2 linked regions of the Rhodospirillum rubrum ATCC 11170 genome follow. The protein of the gene in region 1 interacts with the protein of each later gene in a pairwise test. Links are inferred from orthologs where the notes say so. Each region holds a gene or a part of one and is shown on either strand. Other genes may lie near its edges.

What was found. Proteins that work in one complex are often made in the same cells at the same time.
Region 2: the proteins of sufC (region 1) and RRU_RS11755 interact in binary tests that used the Escherichia coli proteins (3 or more experiments, as listed by UniProt). The link is inferred for Rhodospirillum rubrum ATCC 11170 from one-to-one orthologs.

What each region holds. Positions count from the first base shown.
Region 1 is NC_007643.1:2,987,740-2,994,987, forward strand. Bases 2,542-5,413 are described here. They hold sufC (Fe-S cluster assembly ATPase SufC), read right to left. Parts: upstream 4,453-5,413; coding sequence 3,631-4,452; downstream 2,542-3,630. Other genes in these bases: sufD (Fe-S cluster assembly protein SufD), read right to left, coding at 2,542-3,580; sufB (Fe-S cluster assembly protein SufB), read right to left, coding at 4,480-5,413. Outside these bases: RRU_RS13265 (GGDEF domain-containing protein), read right to left, coding at 1-78; RRU_RS13270 (HesB/IscA family protein), read right to left, coding at 135-476; RRU_RS13275 (SUF system Fe-S cluster assembly protein), read right to left, coding at 506-904; RRU_RS13280 (aminotransferase class V-fold PLP-dependent enzyme), read right to left, coding at 958-2,226; more of sufD, read right to left, coding at 2,237-2,541; more of sufB, read right to left, coding at 5,414-5,934; RRU_RS13300 (SUF system Fe-S cluster assembly regulator), read right to left, coding at 5,985-6,449; RRU_RS13305 (DUF2934 domain-containing protein), read left to right, coding at 6,827-7,234. UniProt on the Escherichia coli protein: Has low ATPase activity. The SufBCD complex acts synergistically with SufE to stimulate the cysteine desulfurase activity of SufS. The SufBCD complex contributes to the assembly or repair of oxygen-labile iron-sulfur clusters under oxidative stress.
Region 2 is NC_007643.1:2,626,885-2,634,033, reverse strand. What follows is about bases 1,943-4,715. They hold RRU_RS11755 (HesB/IscA family protein), read left to right. Parts: upstream 1,943-3,049; coding sequence 3,050-3,382; downstream 3,383-4,715. Other genes in these bases: nifV (homocitrate synthase), read left to right, coding at 3,757-4,715; RRU_RS11750 (NifU family protein), read left to right, coding at 3,431-3,730; RRU_RS11760 (TspO/MBR family protein), read right to left, coding at 1,972-2,472. Outside these bases: nickel ABC transporter permease subunit NikC, read left to right, coding at 1-302; RRU_RS11770 (nickel import ATP-binding protein NikD), read left to right, coding at 299-1,084; nickel import ATP-binding protein NikE, read left to right, coding at 1,081-1,914; more of nifV, read left to right, coding at 4,716-4,935; nitrogenase-stabilizing/protective protein NifW, read left to right, coding at 4,959-5,321; RRU_RS11735 (electron transfer flavoprotein subunit beta/FixA family protein), read left to right, coding at 5,519-6,370; RRU_RS11730 (electron transfer flavoprotein subunit alpha/FixB family protein), read left to right, coding at 6,387-7,149. UniProt on the Escherichia coli protein: Member of gene cluster sufABCDSE that mediates iron-sulfur cluster assembly under oxidative stress and iron limitation conditions.

The sequences.
Region 1 (7,248 bases):
GCGGTAGGCGGCCATGGTCAGACCAAACAGCAGATTGCCCAGTCCAAGCACCAGCATCATCGTCGTCGTATCGATCACGCCGGGCCCCTTATGCTAGCGCTTTATCCTTCTTCAAACGGCCGCCCCCGCGCCCGTCAAACGGAAAAGCTCTCGCCGCAGCCGCAGCGCGCCTTCTCGTTGGGATTGGCAAACGAGAAGGTGGCGCTCAGCTTGTCTTGTTTAAAGTCCATCTGGCTGCCGATCAGGAACATCACGGCGTTGGACTCCAGAAAGACCGTCGCCCCATCCTGGCTGACCACCTCTTCGAAGGGGCGCGGTCCATCCTCGGCGTAGTCGATCTTATAGGAAAGCCCCGAACAACCCTTGGTCGAGACTCCGACCCGCAGACCGGCGACCGGCTTGTCGGCGCGCGCCATCAGGGCCTTGATGCGGGCCACGGCGGCCTCGGTCAAGGTGATCGGCGGGGGAAGAGCCATGGGGGACCTCCTGGCGGCTAAGCCTTGGATTAAAACATATCGAGGGCGACGCGGGCGACCTCGGACATACGCTCGGGCGTCCACGGCGGTTCCCAGGTCAAATTGACCTCGACCCGGCCGATCCCTTCAAGGGTGGCGACCTTTTCCGCGGTTTCTCCGGGAAGGGTCCCCGCCACCGGACAGGCCGGGGCGGTCAGGGTCATCAGGATCTTGCAGTCGCCGTGGTCATCGATCTCGATCTCATAGATAAGACCGAGGTCGTAGATATTCACCGGGATCTCGGGATCATAGATCTCTTGGAGTGAGTCGATCACGGCATCACGGCTCGCCGGGGTCATCCCCTCGACCAGGGGGGATCCGGCATGCGCGATGGCCCCCTCCTCGGGGGGATCCATCATGGCGGCCGGCATGGCATAGGGAGGCATCATGTCAGGGCTCTTTTCCTAAGGTCGGATAGACGAAAACCAAACCACGCGCCCGGTCAGGCGAAGAAGGCGCGAACCTTCTCCAGCGCCTTGACGAAGGCGTCGACATCGGCGCGGGTGTTGTACAGGGCGAAAGAGGCCCGCGCCGTCGCGCTGACGCCCAGACGCGCCATCAGCGGCTGGGCGCAATGATGGCCGACCCGGATGCACACGCCCGAGCGATCGAGCAGGGTCGCCATATCGTGGGGATGGGCGCAATCCATGGTGAACGAGATCACCGCTGCCTTGCGGGTCGAGGTGCCATGGATGGTCAGCCCGGGAAGGACCGTCATCTTCTGGGTGGCATAGTTCAGCAGATCGGCCTCGTGGCGGGCGATGCGCGCAAGGCCGATGGCCGAGACATAGTCGATGGCGCTGGCCAGCCCGACCGCCTGGACGATCGGCGGCGTTCCCGCCTCGAATTTGGCCGGCGGCTCGGCCCAGACCGAGTGCTCAAAGCTCACGCTGGCGATCATGTCGCCGCCGCCGCGGAAGGGCGGCATGGCCTCGAGCAACTCGTGCTTGGCGTAGAGCACGCCGATGCCGGTCGGGCCATACAGCTTGTGGCCGGAAAAGGCATAGAAATCGACATCGAGCGCCTGAACGTCGACGGCGGTGTGAACGACGGCCTGACAGCCGTCAAGCAGCACCCGGGCGCCAACGCCATGGGCCATCTTGATGATGGTCTCGACCGGCAAGATGGTGCCCAGAACATTCGAGGTATGGGCCATCGCCACCAGCTTGGTGCGCGGGCCAAGCAGCGTTTCCAGGGCGCCAAGATCAAGGTCGCCGGCATCGGTGATCGGGCAGACCTTCAACACGATGCCGCGCTCGTCGCGCAGGATCTGCCAGGGCACGATGTTGGAATGGTGCTCAAGGGCGCTGATGATGATCTCATCGCCGGCCTGGAGCAGACCCCGGCCGAAGCTATAGGCGACCAGATTGATGGCGTCGGTCGCCCCCATGGTGAAGACCACCTCCTCCGACCGGGCGGCGTTGATGAAGCCGCGCACGGTCTGGCGGGCTTCCTCGTAGCGCGTGGTCGACCGCTCCGACAGCCAATAGGCGCCGCGATGGACGTTGGCGTATTCGCCCTCATACATCAAACGCATGGCATCGATCACGGCGCGCGGCTTCTGGGCCGAGGCGCCGCTATCGAGATAGATCAGCGGCTGCCCATGGACCTGGGTGCCGAAGATTGGAAAATCGGCGCGGATCGCCTCCACGTCATAAGGGCTGTCGTCGCCTGGGTGCGGCTCGCGCGCCGCCGTGCTGCTCGCCATCATCGCGTTCCCCCTACTCGCTCCACACCGCGCCGTCACGGGCGCGCTGCCAATCGCGCACCTTGGCGATCATCGCCGCGCGCACCGGCAGATCGCCGACTTCGCCGACGACGTCTTCCAGAAAGGCTTCCACCAGCAGGGCGCGGGCGGTCGCCTCGTCCAGGCCTCGCGCCTGAAGATAGAAAAGCTGGTCGGCGTCCATTTCGCCGGCGGTGGCGCCGTGGCCACAGACCACGTCGTCGGCATAGATCTCAAGCTCGGGCTTGGTATCGACCTCGGCGCCGCGCGACAGCAACAAGGCCTTGTGCAATTGCTGGCCATCGGTCTTCTGGGCGCCGCGCCGCACCAGGATCTTGCCCTGGAACACCGCCTTGCCGGTCTCGTCGAGCACGCCCTTGAACAACTGGCGCGAGGTGGCGCCCGGTTGGGCATGGTCAATCAGCACCGTATTGTCGAGATGCTGGCCGGCGCGCACCGCATAACCGCCGCTGACCCGAGCCTGCCCCTCTTCGCCGGCCAGGGTGACGCGGATTTCATTGCGGGTCAGCCGGCCGCCCAGTTCCAGGGTGAAACTTTCATAACCGGCCCGCACCCCGACCTCGACCAGGGTGGTGCCAACCAGATAGCCATCGGCGGCGCCGTCGATCAGGCGGTAATGGGACAACTGGGCGCCCTCGCCCAACGAGATCTCGCTGACCCCATTGGAAAAGGCCGGATGATCGGGCAGGCCGACATGGCTTTCGGCCAGAACCAGACGGGCGCGGGCGCCGACCACCACCAGCAGGCGCGGATAGAACACCATTGGGCCGTCAAGCGCCGCCGAAACGGCGATCACATGCAGCGGCCGCTCGATCACCGCATCCTCGGCGACCTCGATCACCATGCCATCGGCGATCATGCCAGTGTTGAGCGCGGCCAGCGGCAGATCGTCAAGGGCCGCGCCCTTGCCCAGCAGCGGTTCGATCCGCGCCGGATCCTCGGCCAGCAGCGCGGCAAGGCCGCTGACCCGCAGCCCGGCCGGAAGATCCCCCGCGTCCGAGAGCGTCCGATCAAGCCGGCCGTTGACGAAGACCAGCTTGTGGGCGTCAAGCGCCAGAACGCGATCAAGCGGCAGACGCCCGGGATCCAGGGTCACCGGCGCCGGCTCGGGCTTGAAGGCGATCTTGGTCAGCCCACCCAGATTGGTGTACTTCCAGGCCTCCACCCGCGGCGTGGGCAGCCCCTGGCGCCGGTAGATGTCCAGACCGGCCTGACGCAGATCGTCAAGCCAGCCGGGTTTCCCGTCGCCATCCCCCCCGTCCGCGTAAGACGCGGGCGCCAGGGTATCGAGGAAGGGCTGGGTTTGGGGCAATGTCATCGGTGCGCGTCCTTGGGTCTTGGCGGTCTGGGGCGGGAGCACGGTCCCCCTCAGGCGGCCCGGGCGACGAATTCGGCGTAACCCTTTTCCTCAAGTTCCAGGGCGAGGTCCTTGCCCCCGGACTTGACGATCTTGCCATCGGCCAGGACGTGGACGAAATCGGGCACGATGTAATCAAGAAGCCGCTGGTAATGGGTGATGCACAAGATGGCGCGATCGGGCGAGCGCATGTCGTTCACCCCCTGGGCGGCGATGCGCAGGGCGTCGATGTCGAGCCCTGAATCCATCTCGTCCAGGATCATCAACGTCGGTTCGAGCATCGCCATTTGCAAAATCTCGGCCCGCTTCTTCTCGCCGCCCGAGAAACCGACATTGACCGGACGCTTCATCATGTCGTCGGCGATGCCCAGCAGCTTGGTCTTGGATTTCATCAGCTTGAGGAAGTCCATCGCATCGATGTCCTCCTGGCCGAAATACTTGCGTCGGGCGTTGATCGCGGTCTTGAGGAAGGTGGTGAAGCCGACCCCGGGGATCTCCACCGGATATTGGAAGGCCAGGAAGATCCCTTCGCAGGCGCGCTCATGGGGTTCCAGGGCGCAAAGATCGCGGCCCTGATAAATCAGGCTGCCCGCCGTCATCTCATACCCGGGCTTGCCAGTGATGACGCTGGAAAGCGTGCTCTTGCCCGCGCCATTGGGGCCCATGATGGCATGAACCTCGCCGGGATTGATGGTCAGCGACAGCCCCTTCAGGATCTCCCGATAGGCGCCCTCGCCCCGACCGGAGGCTTCGTCCTCGACCCGGGCATGAAGGTCCTTGATTTCCAGCAGCGCCATGGCGCGGTCCTTTTCGGTCTTCGACAGTGTCATCATCGGGGTGGGCGATCGGCGCGGCGGCGCTTAGCCGACGCTGCCTTCAAGGCTGATGCTCACCAGCTTCTGGGCCTCGACGGCGAATTCCATCGGCAGGGTCTGCAGCACCTCCTTGCAGAAGCCGTTGACGATCAGCGCCACGGCGTCTTCCTCGGCGATGCCGCGCTGCAGACAATAGAAAAGCTGGTCGTCGCCGATGCGGCTGGTCGTCGCCTCGTGCTCGACCTTGGCCGTCGGATTGCGGCTTTCGATATAGGGCACCGTATGGGCGCCGCAGCGATCGCCGATCAGCAGGCTGTCGCATTGGGTGAAATTGCGCGCCCCTTCCGCCTTGGGCAGCATACGCACCAACCCGCGATAGGTCTGGTCGGAACGGCCGGCGGCGATGCCTTTGGAGATGATCCGCGAGCGGGTGTTGCGGCCGATATGGATCATCTTGGTGCCGGTATCGGCCTGCTGGGCATTGTTGGTGATGGCGACCGAATAGAACTCGCCCATCGAATTATCGCCCTGCAGGATGCAGCTTGGATATTTCCAGGTCACCGCCGAACCGGTCTCCACCTGGGTCCACGAGATCTTCGAATTCTTGCCCCGGCAGGCGCCGCGCTTGGTGACGAAATTGAAGATGCCGCCCTTGCCGTTCTTATCGCCGGGATACCAGTTCTGCACCGTCGAATATTTGATCTGGGCGTCATCGAGGGCGACCAGTTCGACGACGGCGGCATGAAGCTGGTTCTCATCGCGCTGCGGGGCGGTGCAGCCTTCCAGATAGGACACATAGGCCCCGTCGTCGCAAACGATCAGCGTGCGCTCGAACTGTCCGGTATTGCGCTCGTTGATGCGGAAGTAGGTCGACAGCTCCATCGGGCAGCGCAGGCCCTTGGGAACATAGACGAACGAGCCATCGGTGAAGACCGCGCAGTTCAGGGTGGCGAAATAATTGTCCGAATAGGGCACCACCGAGCCAAGGTATTTGCGCACCAATTCGGGGTGCTCGCGGATGGCTTCCGAAATCGAGCAGAAGATCACCCCCATCTGCCCGAGCTTCTTCTTATAGGTGGTGGCCACGGAAACGCTGTCGAACACCGCGTCAACCGCCACCACCCCGGCCAGCAGCTCCTGCTCCTTCAGCGGAATGCCCAGCTTGGCATAGGTTTCAAGCAGTTCGGGATCGACCTCGTCGAGGCTTTTGGGCCCCTCGCTCAGCTTGGGGGCGGCGTAGTAATGGACATCCTGGTAATCGATCGGCGGATAGCTGACCTTGGCCCAATCGGGTTCGGTCAGGGTCAGCCAATGGCGAAAGGCCTTCAGCCGCCACTCCAGCATCCACTCCGGTTCGCCTTTCTTGGCCGAAATCAGCCGGACGATATCCTCGTTCAGCCCCTTGGGCGCGATATCGACCGCGATGTCGGTGACGAAGCCGTATTTATAGGCCTCGGTGGCCTCGCGGACCGTATCAACCGTATTCTGTGTGGCTACCATGGCTGTTTCTTTCACAGATCGGACGTCAAAGGGAGCGGGTCCGGGGACCGTCAGGACAGGCTGCGGGCCAGCGCCGCCCGGCGCTCGGCCAAGGGAAGACCGAAGGCCTCGATCGGTCCGCTGGCCATTTCCGCCAGACTGACCGTGCGCAAGGCCTCTTCAACCCGCTTGTTGACCCGATTCCAGTGACCATGCATCGGGCAGAGGGTTTCCAATCCGCAGGCGTCATCGGTGGTTTCGACGCAGGCCGTCAAAGCTACCGGCCCCTCCAGCGCCTGGATCATGTCGGCCACCGTGATCTCGCAGGCCGGGCGGGCAAGGCCATAGCCCCCCGTCGCCCCGCGCTGGGAGATCACCAGATTGCCGCGCACCAAGGCCTTCATCACCTTGGCGACCGTCGGCAACGGCACGCCGGTATCGCAAGCGATTTGCTGGGCCGCCCTGACCTTGTCGGTCCGGGCCATGTCGACCAAAAGGACGACGGCGTAATCGGTGAGCTTGTTAATGCGGAACATGCCCGGGCGGACCCCTCGGCTATCAGGACTAAATTGGTACTCTTTGGATAAGATCCCCGCGCCGGGATTTCAAGCATTTAATGGCGGATCCGCCCCCAATGTCGCCTCTCGCGCCCAAAATTTTTCTTTCCCGGGCCGATCGGCGGGCCGGGGCGGTGGCGGAAGGACGACTCCGGCAACGGGAGATTTCCCATCTGGGGGCACGGATCGCGTGTCGCGGTCATGGCGCGGCGCTTTTCCCCTTGCCGGAATCCGCCAAAGCGACGAAATCGCGAAAAGCGCGAGAAAAGCTTGGTTCGCCCTTGCCGCGCCCCCCCTTCCATCGGCATCATGGCCCCAGCCGACTATAAGGATATTTGCGGCGGGAGCATGCAAGCATGAAGGAAGAGTTGCAAAAGCGCATTCAGGAGCGCGCCTACGATCTATGGCGCGACGACGGCCAACCCCATGGCAAGGCTCAGGAATACTGGCTGCGGGCCGAGGCTCAGATTTTGGCCGAACTGGCGGGCGGCGACAACGAAGAGCCGGCCGCGCCCCTTGCGCCGACGACCCCCACCCCCCTCGTTTCCGCTCCGGAGACCTCGATTCCCGTCGAGGTCATCCCCGGAGCCAGCGTTGCCGAGCCGCCCGGGAGTCCGGCCGCGGTCGAAGACAAGCCGACGGCCGTGAAGCCCGCCAAGGCATCCAGGGCCGCAAAGACCACCTCTGCGAAAGATCCGGCGGCGCCCAAGCCGCCGCGCAAGACCTCCTCCAAGACCAAGGCGGCGCCCAAGCCGGAGAAGTAGCGGCATCCTTTCCC
Region 2 (7,149 bases), 360 kb from region 1 along the record:
CGATCTTCGTCGAGCATCTGCTGCCCGCCACCGCCTCGCAGCTTCTGGTGCTGGCCAGTCTCGATATCGGCCACATGATGCTCCATGTCGCCGGCCTGTCGTTCCTGGGATTGGGGGTCGCCCCGCCGATGGCCGAATGGGGGGTGATGATCAACGACGCCCGCCAGTTCGTCTGGACCCAGCCGATGCTGATGGTCTGGCCCGGAGTGGCGCTTTTCGTCAGCGTCATGACCTTCAACCTGCTTGGGGACGCCCTGCGCGATCGTCTTGATCCGCACCTCTGCGCGGAGCATGGACATTGAGAAACGATGGTCTGAGGATCGAGGGTCTGACGATCGCCACCCTCGGCGCCCATCCCCTGATGCTGGTGGAGGGGGTCGGCCTCGAGGTGCGGCGCGGTCGGATCCTCGCCCTGGTCGGGGCCAGCGGCTCGGGCAAATCGCTGACCTGCGCCGGGGCGCTCGACGTGTTGCCGGCCGGTGTGCGCCGCCTGTCGGGCAGGGTGCTGCTTGATGGCGAGGAGCAGGCTTTGGCCGGCCTCAAGGGCCGCCATGTGGCCTCGATCATGCAAAACCCGCGCAGCGCCTTCAATCCGGTGCGGACCATGCGCGCTCACGGCGTTGAAACCCTGAAGGCGCTGGGACGCCATGACCGGCGCTCCGAGGCGGTTCTTCTTCAAGCGCTTGAGGGGGTTGGCCTGGAAGATCCCGGGCGGGTTCTTGGGCTGCACGCCTTCGAGATGAGCGGCGGCATGCTTCAGCGCATGATGATCGCCCTGGCTTTGCTGACCGAGGCGCCGTTTCTGTTCGCCGACGAGCCGACCACCGATCTTGATCTGGTCGTGCAGGCCCGGGTGCTGTCCTTGCTCGAAGGGGTGGTCGCCGAGCGCGGCCTTGGCCTGCTGATCGTCACCCACGACATGGGCGTCGTCGCCCGGCTGGCCGATGATGTGGCGGTGATGGCCCAGGGACGCATCGTCGAGAGCGGGCCGGTCGGCGAGATCTTCCACCGGCCCCGTCACGACGCCACCCGGGCCCTGGTCGCGGCCCATCTGTCGCTTTATGGCCTGGAGGGCGTAGCGTGAGTCCTTTGTTGACGGCCAGGGCGGCCAGCAAAAGCTATCGGACGGTCTCGTTGGTTGGTCGATCGCCGGCGAAGACGGTGCTGAGCGAGGCGACGGTAACCCTGTCGGAGGGCGAGACCGTGGCCCTGCTCGGGCGCAGCGGTTCGGGGAAAAGCACCCTGGCCCGTCTGCTGCTTGGCCTGGAAAAGCCCGATCACGGCACGATCGCCTTTCGCGGCCGGCCGCTTGGCGGCTTTTCGCGCGCCGAGTGGCGGGCCTTTCGCGGCGCGGTTCAAATGGTGTTTCAAGATAGCCTGGGGGCGGTCAATCCCCGCCACCGGGTGGGGCGGATCATCGGCGAGCCGTTGCGCCATTTAACGACGCTTGATGACGCCGGGCGCGCCGCCCGCCGGGACGCCTTATTGCGTCAGGTCGGTCTGACGCCCGAGGATGCCGATAAACTGCCGCAGCAGATGAGCGGTGGCCAGTTGCAAAGGGTTTGCATCGCCCGGGCCCTGGCGCCCGGACCCCGCTTGCTGGTGCTCGACGAGGCGGTCTCGAACCTTGATCTGATGCTGCAGATCCAGATGATCGATTTGCTCAAGGATCTCCAGCGCCAAACCGGGATGGCTTATCTGTTCGTCACCCACGACCTGCGGCTGGTCGAACGCTTTTGCCAGCGGGTGATCGTGCTTGACGAGGGGAAGATCGTTGAGGAGGCCCCGGTGACCGGGGCTCAGCGCTTTGAGCATCCGGCCTCGCGGGCGCTTCAGCGGGCTATTTTGCCGGCCCGTCCGGCGGCCGCCTCAGTGGGCGATGACGAGGGGGGACGGCGCTCGGCGACCCGGTGAGGCGAGGGGCGGGGAGGGGGGCTAGGTGGCGCCCCCCTTCCTGTTAGGCGCGGCGCGTCAGACGGCGGGTTCGGCGACCGGCGTCGGCTTGCGGTTCAAGCGGTAGATGACGAGGTTGAGGAAGGCGGCGAAGCTGACCCACAGCGCATAGGGGATCAGCAGATAGCCCGCCAGAGGATGGATCGGCAGGAAGGCCAGGATCAGTTCGATCACCGAGATCCACAGGAAGCTGACCTCCAGCAGGGCGAGATCGATGCGCTTGGCGCCGAAGAACAGCCCCGACCACAGGAAGTTCATGACCAACTGCACGCCGAAGATGGTCATCGGCAGGATCATGGTCTCGCTGAAGGGCGCCGTCATCCACACCAGCCAGCCGGCGACGGCGATCATGATGTAGAGAATGCCCCAAACCGGCCCGAAAACCTTGTCGGGCGGGTTCCACGAGGGTTTGCGGATGGTCTGATACCACTTTCCGGGGCGGAAGAAGGCGCCGGACAGCGCGGTGAGCATGCAAATACCGATGAAGACGGCGAGGGTGATGGCGGAATTCTGATCCATGGTTCGTTTCCGTTTGGTTGGCGCCTGATGGACGGTGGGGCAACCGCCCGAAGTTTGGCCCATCATAACGGCTTTTCCACAGAAGAGATGCGGTCTTTACACTTTTCGCGGGCGGAAATCCGACGAACAGGTCAAAGACCGTGTGCCAGACCGTCCTCAACGCGGATGTTTTGGCCGGTGATATGGGCCGCCCCTTCGGAGCGCGGGAAGGCGACGGTCTGGGCGATCTCGTCGGTCCGGTCCTAGCGGCCAAGCGGTATCTGGGGACGAATCGAGTCGTCTTCGGGGACGGCCGCCGAGGTTGGAAACAACGGATCGCGATCGACGGCGCCATAGCCGGAGAGCGTGTGACAACCGCCCCGCTGCCCCGCCGATCGGTGCGGGAAAAGCCCTGGGGCCGACCCTGTCGGCTTTCCGACAAAGTACGGCGCCTGCCCGGGATGTCACGCAAATGTCGGAAAGGCGCCAGGGGAGGAAATTGGGATATCAAAGCTAAATCAAAGCTTTAAATAAATGGCACGGTGATTGCTTAAGGAAAGGCACCCTTGATCTTCTCCCGGAAAGGAGGGTGCTGCCGATGATGACATGGACCGAGAGTGCCGCCGCCGCCGTGCGTAAGGTGGTTGGCCGATCCCCCGAAGCCGCCACGGGCCTTCGCCTGATGGTCTCGACCGGCGGCTGCGCCGGCGTCGTCTACCGCATGGGTCTGGAGGCCCGGGCCCAGGACGACGACGCCGTGATCGATCTGGGCGAGGCCAAGGTCTTCGTCGATCCGCAAAGCTTGCCTTTGCTGGATGGCGCCCGGGTCGATTTCGTCGACAGCGGCACCGCGTCGGGCTTCGTCTTCGACAACCCCAATGCGCTCAACACCTGCAGCTGCGGCAAGTCGTTTTCCGCCGCGACCTGTTGAGCGGCCTCCGGGCTTTTCCCCCGTCTTTATTTTTTTAGGAGTGATGCCATGTCCCAGCAGGCGTTTGAAGCCAAGGTGGCCGAAGTCCTGGAAACGGTGATCCGGCCGCGTCTGCGCCGCGATAATGGCGATATCGAGTTGGTGCGCATCGAAGATCACAAGATCTTCGTCACGCTGACCGGCGCCTGTGTCGGCTGCCAGCTTTCCAGCATCACGCTGTCGGGGATCCAGCAAAAGCTGATGGAGGCCGTGGGCCGCCCGGTGCGGGTCATCCCCGCCCATGCCGTGCCCTGGGCCGGTCAGCCCCCGGTCAAAGCCGCCGCTGCCGCCACCGCGGCCTTGGCCTGAGGCGGACGGGCGGGGAGGATCGGAAGATGGATTGGTCATCGGTCATCGTCAACGATACCACGCTGCGCGACGGCGAGCAGACCGCCGGGGTGATCTTCACCCTGGGCGAAAAGGTGGCGATCGCCAAGGCCCTGGAGCGCGCCGGCGTGCCCGAGATGGAAGTCGGCATCCCGGCCATGGGGCCCGAGGAGCAGGAGTCGATCCGCGCCGTCGTCGCCCAATGCGAGGCCAGCCGGCCGATCGCCTGGTGCCGCATGCATATGACCGACCTTGACGCGGCGGCGGCCTGCGGCGTCGATATGGTCAATCTGTCGATCCCGGTTTCCGACCAGCAGATCAAGGGCAAGCTGGGCCGCGATCGCGGCTGGGTGCTCGCCCATCTGGAGACCATGATCAAGACCGCCCTGGAAAAGGGGCTGGAGGTCGCCCTGGGCGGCGAGGATTCCAGCCGCGCCGATCCCGAGTTCCTGCTTCGGGTGATCGAACGCGCCGAAGCCAGCGGCGCCCGGCGCTTCCGCTTCGCCGATACCCTGGGGATCATGGATCCCTTCACCACCTTGCAGATGTTCAAGCGCCTGCGCGCCGCCAGCGGCCTGGAACTGGAAATCCATGCCCACGATGATCTGGGGCTGGCGACGGCGAATTCCCTGGGCGCCGTGCTTGGCGGGGCCACCCATGTTTCGACCACCGTCAATGGCCTGGGCGAGCGGGCCGGCAACGCCCCCCTTGAAGAGGTGGTGATGGCCTGCCGCAATCTGTATGGCCGCCATACCGGCATCGCGCCGATGGCCCTGGCGGCGGTCTCCAAACTGGTGGCCGAGGCCTCGGGGCGGCCGGTTCCGGCGAACAAGCCGATCGTCGGCGAGGCGATCTTCACCCATGAATCGGGGATCCATGTCAGCGGCCTGCTGCGCGATCCCAAGAATTACGAGGCGTTGTCCCCCGCCGATCTCGGGCGTTGCCATCGTCTGGTTCTGGGCAAGCATTCGGGCGTCGCCAGCATCGTTCACGCCTGCAACGCCCTGGGGCTGGCCCCCGGAGAGGCCCAGGCGCGGGCCATGCTGGCGCGCGTCCGCCTCCATGCCGGGGCGACCAAGCGCCCGCCGACGGACGCCGATCTGCGCCGCTTCTTCGACGAAACCCGCTCGGTGGCCGAGGCCATCGAAACCCTTGATTTCAGCCGCCCGCCCCAGGCGGCGAGCTGACCCGCGCAAAGGGACGCCCCGTGATGAGCCGCTTTCTCGAAGATCTGCGGAGTCTGTCGAGCGCCGAGGAGTTTTTCAGCTTCCTCGGAGTCGAATTTAACCCGAAGGTTGTTCAGGTGAACCGTTTACACATCCTGAAGAAGTATCAGACCTACTTGAAGGCGTGCGACGCCGAGGAAAACGGCGAAAGCGTGTCGCGCGAGACCCACAAACGCTGCCTGGAACGGGCTTACGCCGACTTCCTGACCTCGGACGCCCGCTCGGAAAAGCTGTTCAAGGTCTTCCAGAGCGAGGCCGGCAAGGCCTTCGTCGGCCTCGATGCCATCCTGCCGCTGGCGGCGGCGGAGCGTTCTGAGTCGAAAGTTAATTCCAGCGCCGAGGCTTAGACACGTTCTTAGAGCGGGTCTGGATTGCTGCAGTTTATTAGAGAAATTTGCTGCATCGCAAAAACCAAATATAGTATGATTCTTCCGTTATGTGTCCGTCCCTCGAAAGATTAGGACGCCAAAAACGGAAGTTCGGCGGGATAACCCGCAGAGGACTTTTCCGCTCCCCCACCGGGAGCCCCGCGACGGAGGAAACCATGCATATCGTTGTCTGCATCAAGCAGGTTCCCGACAGCGCGCAAATCCGGGTGCATCCGGTGACCAACACCATCATGCGCCAGGGCGTGCCGACCATCATCAACCCCTATGATCTTTTCGCCCTTGAAGAGGCCCTGCGGCTTCGTGACAAAATGGGTGGCAAGGTGACCGTTCTGACCATGGGTCCGCCCATGGCCGATGAAAGCTTGCGCAAGGCCTTAGGGCTAGGCGCCGATGCCGCCGTGCTGTTGACCGACCGTTTCTTCGCCGGGTCCGATACCCTGGCCACCTCCTATGCCCTGGCCGCCGGGATCCGCAAGATCGGCGAGGAGGAGCCCGTCGATATCGTCTTCACCGGCAAGCAGACGATCGACGGCGATACCGCCCAGGTCGGGCCGGGGATCGCCAAGCGGCTGGGTCTTAACCAGTTGACCTATGTGGCGGCCATCCGCTCGCTCGATCTGGAAAACCGCTCGATCGTCGTCGAACGCCGGGCCGAGGGCGGCGTGCAGGTGCTAAGCACCGGGCTGCCTTGCCTGATCACCATGCTTGAAGGCACGAACACCCTGCGCCGCGGCGCCATGGACGACATGTTCCGCGCCTCGCGCGCCACCATCGCCACCTGGTCGGCCCAACAGGCCGGCGTCGATGATATCGCGCTGTGCGGTTTGCGTGGCTCGCCGACGGTGGTGAAGAAGGTCTTCGCGCCGCAACCGCGCAAGGAAAAGGCCAAGATGGTCGAGACCGCCGGCAAGTCCGATGCCGAGATCGCCCAGGCCACCCTGGATACCCTGTTTTCCGCCAATCCGAAGCTGGAGACCGACCTCCGTAAGCTGGCCGCGGCGTCGTAATACGGAGGAGCGAGAGATGAGCGAAGAGAAGAAGCCCGCCCCGGCGGCGGCCGGCCGTGGCGCCGCCAAAAAAGAGCTGTCCGAGCATTTCAAGACCTATAAGGACGTCTGGGTTTTCATCGAGATGGAGCGTGGCAAGGTCCACACCGTGTCGTGGGAACTGCTGGGCGAGGGCCGCAAGCTGGCCGACAAGCTGGGCGTGCAACTGGCCGCGGTGATCCTGGGCCCGCCCGGCAATGATCTTAAGCAGGCGATCAGCGACGCCTGGAGCTATGGCGCCGATCTCGCCTATGTGGTGTCCGAGCCGCTGCTCAAGGATTATCGCAACGAGCCCTATTCGAAGGCGCTGACCGATCTGGTCAACACCCATAAGCCCGAGATCTTGTTGCTGGGGGCGAGCACGCTCGGCCGCGATCTGGCCGGCTCGGTGGCGACCACCCTCAAGACCGGTCTGACCGCCGATTGCACCGAACTGGCCATCGACGACGACCGTTGTCTGGCGGCGACCCGTCCGACCTTCGGCGGCACCTTGCTTTGTACCATCTTCACCCTGAACTTCCGCCCGCAGATGGCGACCATCCGCCCGCGCGTGATGGCGATGCCCGAACGCAGGGACGCCAAGCCCGGCCGGGTCATCGAGTTCAAGTTGTCGATGGTCGAAGACGACATCGTGACCAAGATCCTTGATTTCGTGCCCGATACCTCGACCGAGGAAGCCCATCTGGCCTATGCCGACATCGTTGTCGCCGGCGGTCTGGGCATGGGCAATCCGGGGAACT